DNA from 3 places in the Comamonas sp. C11 genome. Region 3 is predicted to be linked to each of the others. Evidence: riboswitches for the same ligand, from Rfam matches in the RefSeq annotation. Region 3 holds a riboswitch; each other region holds the start of a gene.
What was found. Region 3 has a riboswitch for glycine ahead of gcvT (glycine cleavage system aminomethyltransferase GcvT). Riboswitches for the same ligand answer to the same signal wherever they lie in the genome.
Positions count from the first base shown of each region.

Region 1: another riboswitch for glycine. It lies ahead of NOX35_RS05605 (D-amino acid dehydrogenase); the one in region 3 lies ahead of gcvT (glycine cleavage system aminomethyltransferase GcvT).
Region 2: another riboswitch for glycine. It lies ahead of NOX35_RS17475 (trimeric intracellular cation channel family protein); the one in region 3 lies ahead of gcvT (glycine cleavage system aminomethyltransferase GcvT).

Region 1 is NZ_CP101743.1:1,225,622-1,227,881, forward strand. It holds gene NOX35_RS05605 (D-amino acid dehydrogenase) at 1-1,142, opposite strand, end outside; glycine riboswitch at 1,314-1,413, opposite strand; gene NOX35_RS05610 (amino acid permease) at 1,957-2,260, shown strand, end outside.
Region 2 is NZ_CP101743.1:3,813,761-3,816,020, forward strand. It holds gene NOX35_RS17470 (ferredoxin--NADP reductase) at 1-418, opposite strand, end outside; glycine riboswitch at 1,040-1,132, shown strand; glycine riboswitch at 1,146-1,265, shown strand; gene NOX35_RS17475 (trimeric intracellular cation channel family protein) at 1,318-1,983, shown strand; gene mnmC (FAD-dependent 5-carboxymethylaminomethyl-2-thiouridine(34) oxidoreductase MnmC) at 2,099-2,260, shown strand, end outside.
Region 3 is NZ_CP101743.1:2,660,810-2,663,069, forward strand. It holds gene gcvT (glycine cleavage system aminomethyltransferase GcvT) at 1-901, opposite strand, end outside; glycine riboswitch at 966-1,091, opposite strand; glycine riboswitch at 1,110-1,218, opposite strand; gene NOX35_RS12155 (hypothetical protein) at 1,307-1,897, opposite strand; gene NOX35_RS12160 (MBL fold metallo-hydrolase) at 1,910-2,260, opposite strand, start outside.

The DNA.
Region 1 (2,260 bases), 1.4 Mb from region 3:
CCGGTGTTGTAGAACACGCAGGGCTTGTTGCCAGGGCCCACGCGCGGCAGCATGTCCGGCATCATGGGACGCAGGCCCGCCCAGGGAACCACGCTGCGCGTGCTGACGCCCGGGAAGCACTGCTGCACCCATTCGATGAGAGGGCGGATGCGGTCGGCGCGGATGTCCTTGTTGTAGCCGTTGAACTCCGCCGTACCGGCAACTCGGAAGCGATCGTCACCCAGGCGGCTGGTGACCAGCTTGGTCTCGTCGTCCAGCAGACTCACCACGGGGGCTGCGGCGCGGCTGGCTTCGTCCGCCAGATTGACCGTGATGGAATAGCCCTTGACCGGATAGATGTTGACGCTGTCGCCGAGCTGAGCGGCCAGGGCGCGGCTGGCCGTGCCTGCGCAGACCACCATGGCGTCGAAAGTCGAGGTCTCGGTTGCCGGACCCTGGCGCACGGTCACGCTGGCCTGTTTGCCATTGCTGCTCACCGACACGATTTCCTGACCGTAGCGGCATTGCACGCCGTGTCGCTCACAGGCAGCGGCAAGGCCGCTGGTGAACTTGTGGATGTCGCCTGTGGAGTCGCTCTCGGTGAAGTAGCCGCCATAGAAGGTTCCGGACAGGGTCGGCTCGATGGAGCGCATCTCCTGCGGTGTCACGGCGCGGCGCTCCAGCCCGCCTTTGGCCAGCAACTGGGAAACCTTGCCCGCATGTTCAAAGCCTGCTCGGTCACGGTAGATATGCAGGATGCCTTTTTGCTTCAGATCGAAGTCAATGCCTTCGCGAGCCGCCCATTCGAACAGGTGCTCGCGTGCCGCAATCGCCAGCCTGGCGGTCTCCACGGTGTTTTTCTCATAGTGGGGGATGGCAGCGAGAAACTGGCAGAACCAGGAAATCTTGTGCCAGCTGGGCTTGGGGTTGAGCAGCAGCGGAGCATCGCTCTTGAGCATCCACTTGAGGCCTTTGACAATGGTGGACCAATGGGTCCAGACCTCGGCGTTCGAGGCCGAGAGCTGGCCGCCATTGGCGAACGAGGTTTCCATGGCGGCGTAGCGCTGTTTCTCGAACAGGGTGACGGAAAATCCGCGGCGAGCGAGAGCGTAGGCGGTGGTCACGCCCGTGATGCCACCGCCGATGACGGCGATTGTCTTCATGATTCAGATTCCAGAAACGTCAAGGGTGGAGCCCGTGCGCAACATGCGCAGCGGACGCCCCCTCTGTTCTGGACCTGAGAGATTCACGAGGCATGGCCTTGCGGCGCTGCTCGCTTGCTCCTTCGGTATGCCCGGCGGACGATGACGTCCGGACATTCTTCAGAGTGTGTGAAAGCGATGCCGATCCTTTGGCCTGAGAGTTTCCGGGGCGGTTGCTCCTTCGGCGCTGCATGCGCCAAGTTTGCGCTGCAGTCTCTCTCGGCATCACCGGGCTGAGAGCCTGTGGGCAAATGTAGGAAGAACGGCGGCGCCTGGATATACGGGTTTACTAGACTTCTGCGCCAGGGCCCAGTCATGGCTGATCATGTGGAGTCCACGCTATTTGATAGCGCTTTGCGTTTATCGTTCAAGGAAATATTGAGTATTTGTCTATGAAAATGAATTTATTCAAGCGCAGTGTGCTTCTAAATTCATAGCGATAGACGCTGTCAAGTGCCGCCGAGCAGCCCCAGAGTCAGCCCCTGCATTGGCATGGCGGGCCATGGCCGGCGGTGGATTTGGGCAAAATATCGTCTTTGCCTGTCAATGGGCCCGGCGATATCACCGCTTTGCCATTGAAGCGCCCGACTGGGGTGGCTGCCGATTCAGGATGCGACTGGCCTATCCGCCATGGCGTTCTGCTGTCATGGCTTCGTTCCTTTGTCCTTGTTGCCCGCGACCGTCATGGTCGCCTTTTTGCGTTGCCTGTCGCAGCGCCTGCGGGATGGTTGGGTGTTTTGTCCGGATGGGCGCAAACCATTACAACAAGACATTTATGTCCCAACCCAACTCAAGCCAGCAGCTCGCGCCGACTGGCGATGGTGACGATAAGCAGCCCCGCTTGCACCGGGTGCTCAAGCAGCGCCACCTGAGCATGATCGCCATTGGCGGCGCCATCGGAACGGGCCTGTTTGTGGCCTCCGGCTCGGCCATCGCCCAGATCGGCCCCGGCGGAGCCGTGCTCACCTATCTTCTCATCGGCATCATGGTGTACTACATCATGACCAGCCTGGGTGAGCTGGCTGCCTTCATGCCGGTGGCCGGCTCTTTCTCTACCTATGCCTCGCGCTATGTGGATC
Region 2 (2,260 bases), 1.2 Mb from region 3:
GCAAATCCTGCTGTGACTGCTGCATTGCAGCGTTTCGCAGCATGCTCATGAACGGCGTCACGCCAATCCCACCGGCGATGAGCACACCCGCTCGCGCGGTGTTTTTGTGCAAGGTAAGCGAACCAAATGGTCCATCGATATCCAACTCAGCACCTACAGGCAGAGCTCCCAAAGCGCGTTTGTAAACGCTGTCCCTCATCCTCGTAGCAAACACTAGTTCACTCTCGTGTGGCGCGCTGACAATGGAGAATGCGTGACATCGCTCCTCTTTACTCTCCCCTGGGACCGCGCCCGGCAGCTGGATTTCAAACGCCTGTCCAGGACGGAAATCAAACCCCGCCGGTTTGGCGAGATGAAATGCCATCGTACCCTGCGCAACCTCCTCGCGTTCGAGGATTTTGCTGTGCTCTGTGCCCATGATTCACTCCTTCGCAATCGATGGATCTACACATTGGATGCGTCCAATGGAGTAAATATTCCCGTCAATCGATACCCACCGTGAGAAACGGGTCGAAATGGGCACTCTCATTGAACCGACCACCTCAGCCTGCTATGGCCGCGTTCGGCCAGAAGCAGCCCCGTTCAGCTTGATAGTGCAAACTCTCACCGAGCTTTGAACTCCCCCCCACTCAGGCTTGCAATCAAGTCGGCTTTAGGCTGACCTGAGTCACTCACAGACCCATGCCGAAGCGGCGGCAATCGCCAACACCAGTTGCTGCACGCCGCCTGTCCTTAACAGCTGTTTTACGCTCCAAGCCGGCTGTTCGAATCGCATGGCCGCCACGTACCGGCTCAAAGGGCCGCTTCTGCGTGCCACGACAGGTTCGTGTCTTCCCCAAGCAGTCTGTCAACGCCTGAAGAATGAGCGAGCCTTCGAGAGCACCGCTTGTCATGGCGGGCGGCTTGACAGACGAAAACGCAGACTTGCGCGAGCCACGGCGGGTTCAGACTGGGCCTCCGCGCCCCAGCTCGGCAGCCGCAGAACCACATTAATACAGGTATTAACCCGAATAAAGTCGCTGAAACTGGCTAGAATCGCGCCCATCCTGCGGGAGAGCGGAGCCTTTCGAGGGTTCCCGCCGAAGGCGCAAACTCCCATAATCGCTCAGGCAATAAGTACCGCAGGTGGGTCTGACAGGACCCGGATATCGCCAACTGGAGAGCAGCCCGCAACCACAAGTCTGCAGGGCTCACCGAAGGGGCAAGCATGTCCACCGCGAAGGTGCTCATGCGCAACTCTCAGGTAAAAGGACAGCGGGAGAGGCAAGCCGGACACTCCCGCCGATGTGAGTGGCTGGTCTATTTTCAAGTGCCTTCATGCTTCCTTCCGTCTCTTTGCTGGACTCGTTCCAGGCCTCCAACTTCACCGTCATGCTGGTCATCTATCTGGTGGCCATTACCGCCGAAGCCATGTCCGGCGCACTCGCCGCAGGGCGGCGAAATATGGATATCTTTGGTGTCGTCGTCATCGCCTTCGTCACTGCCCTGGGCGGCGGCACCATCCGCGACATGGTGCTGGGCCACTACCCCATCGGCTGGACCCAGCACCCTGAATATGTGTATCTGGTCATCAGCTTCGGTCTGCTGACCACTGTGATTGCACGCCATATGCACAGGCTCAAGCAGGTGTTTCTGCTGCTGGACGCCATGGGTCTGATCGCCTTTTCGCTGATTGGCTGCAATACCGCGCTGGAGCTGGGCTACCCCACCATCGTCATCATCATGGCCGGCATGATTACCGGCATCAGCGGCGGCATCTTGCGCGATGTGCTCTGCAACCAGGTCCCCGTGGTGTTCCGCCGCGAGCTGTATGCGAGCGTGTCGCTGTCCGTATGCCTGATGTTCCTGGGCCTGCGCTATCTGGATGTCAGCCCCAATATCAGCACCATCGTGTGTTTTGCCGGCGGTCTGGCCTTCCGTCTTGCCGCCATTCGTTTCAAATGGCGCCTGCCGGTTTTTTCGTACCAGCAGCGCTGGGAGTGATCGAGACTCCCCCTCTCTTGCTACGCAGGGCGGCCCTTGCTTGGCTGCTCTGACCTAGACTGCGCCATGCGTTACCCATGTAGTTTCACTTTCCATGTCTGAACCCATCACATGGATGCCGGATGGCACCCCCTACAACACCCGATTTGGCGATCGCTATCACAGCGAGCTGGGCGGCCTTGACCAGGCCCGCCAGGTTTTTCTCGGTGGCTGCGAGCTGCCAGCCGCCTGGGCTGATACAGCGCAGTGGCGCATTCTGGAAACCGGCTTTGGCTTC
Region 3 (2,260 bases):
GCGCGATCAAGCCCACGCGCTTGCGGCGCAGCGACTGAGGGTTCTGCAATTGCTCCAGCACGATGGCCGCACCGGGAAAGCCGCCCTCGCGCTCGCCGCCGCTGCGGCGCACCTTCTGCATGGCCCAGTTCAGCGAGGCTTCCACCGGGGTGGTGCTGGTGTCTATGTCGTTGCCGTACAGGCAAAGCCCGGCTTCAAGGCGCAGCGAGTTGCGCGCGCCCAGGCCGATAGGGGCCACCTCGGGCTGGGCCAGCACAGCTTCGGCAAAGGCTGTTGCCGCTTCGCCGGGAAGTGAGATTTCGAAACCGTCCTCGCCCGTATAGCCGCTGCGCGTGATGTAGAGCGCATGGCCCTGCCAGTCGAAGTGGTTGCCGGTCATGAAGACCAGTTGCGTCACTCCAGGAATCAGGCGCGAGAGGGCTGTGGCAGCTTGCGGGCCTTGCAGGGCCAGCAGGGCGCGATCGGGCAATGGGACGACCTCGCAGCAGCTACCGATGCGGTTCTGGATATGAGCGATATCCGCCTCTTTGCAGGCACCGTTGACGATGAGGAACAGATCATCGCCGCGGTTGACGAACATCAGGTCGTCGAGAATTCCGCCTTGTTCATCGAGCAGCAGGCCGTAGCGCTGCTTGTGCAGGCCCAGGTCCATGACATCGACGGGCATCAGTGATTCGAGCGCGGCGGCGGCATCGGGGCCGCGCAATAGCAACTGGCCCATGTGCGAGACATCGAACAGGCCGGCAGCCTTGCGCGTGTGCAGATGCTCGGCCATAAGGCCTTGAGGGTATTGCACGGGCATTGAGTAGCCGGCAAACGGCACCATGCGGGCACCCAGTTTCTGGTGCAGGGCAAACAGCGGTGTGGAACGCAGATCGGAAGAAGTGTCAGCAGCAGTCACAGGCAAGCGCTCCGGTGGTCAAAACCAAATGAGTGGCCATGCATGACGGGGCCATGCTTGGCGGGCTTGCCCTGCTGTCCGCTTTACCTGAGAGATTCACTGCCTTTGTTTTCGCGGGCAGCTTGCTCCTTCGGTGGATGCTGGCACACATACGAAATGACGGCCTGCATCTCTCTCCAGCAAGGGACGCTGCAGGTTTGCACACCTGCAGCGCTTGTCAGTCCTTTTGCCTGAGCGTTTTGACTCCGGGTGGGGGTCTGCGCCTTCGGCGGTGCGGTGCAGCTTCAGCTGCAGGCACTCTCTCCTGACGCTGGCGATTTTAGCGGTGGGCAAGGGGCTTGCACCACCGAATCGTGCGGATTTTGGGGTTTTCGAGCACAGTTCGTCCGGATTGGGTCTGTGTACTCACCGTGTCTCGGTATTCAAGGACGGAGATTCTGGGGATTCGATCTCCTGGCGCGGAAACACCAGTTGGTAGGGCTGCTCGAAGCAGGCAGTCACGGCCTGGCCCTGGCGCATGCCGGGCTTGAATTTCCAGCGCTCGAGCGAGCGCATGATGGACTTCACGATGCGGGGATCGGTATCGGCGGGCTGATAGGCCACACGGCCGAGTTCGCCCTGAGCAGTGACCTCCAGGCGGAAGATCACCATGGTTTCCAGTCCTTGAGGAAACCAGCTGGCACTGATGATCGGCGTGGTGTGGCGGCGTGGCTGTGGTTGCCGATCGAGCTGGGCGACGGGTGTGCAATCTGCCTTGATCCATGCAGGCCATTCCATGCTCTGTGACCGCCTGTGCTGCGTGTCCAATGGCGGAGCCGGCGCAGGCTCCGGCCGCTCGGAAACCGTGCTCGCGGTGCCGGCGCCCGGAGGCAGCTTGGTCCGACTGCCATCGGAGAGGTGGGAGCAGGCACTGAGCAGCAAGGCGGTCAGTGACGCGGCGCAGGCTGCGCCAAGGTGTGAAATGCGCGAAATGTCCATGAGGGCATTGTCGGCCATGTCGGCAGCATTTCAGGGTTGCGCAGGGCGCAGGTCCAGTTCCTTGATATCGGCCTCGGCGCAGGCGCGCCACCAGGCCGAGCCCGCATGCGGAGCGCCCAGGTCCAGGCGCTCGCCCATCATGGGCGTGGCGATCTCTATGCCGTGCTGCCTGCCCAGACTCATAATCTGCTCGAAGGGGTCCCACCAGGCATGCATGGCCAGGTTGAAAGTGCCGTTGTGTATGGGCAGCAGCCATTGGCCGCCGAGATCCCGGTGTGCCTGCACGGTCTGGGCCGGATGCATATGGACATAGGGCCAGTGGGCATCGTAGGCGCCGGTCTCCATCAATGTGACATCGAAGGGGCCGAAGTGCCTGCCGAT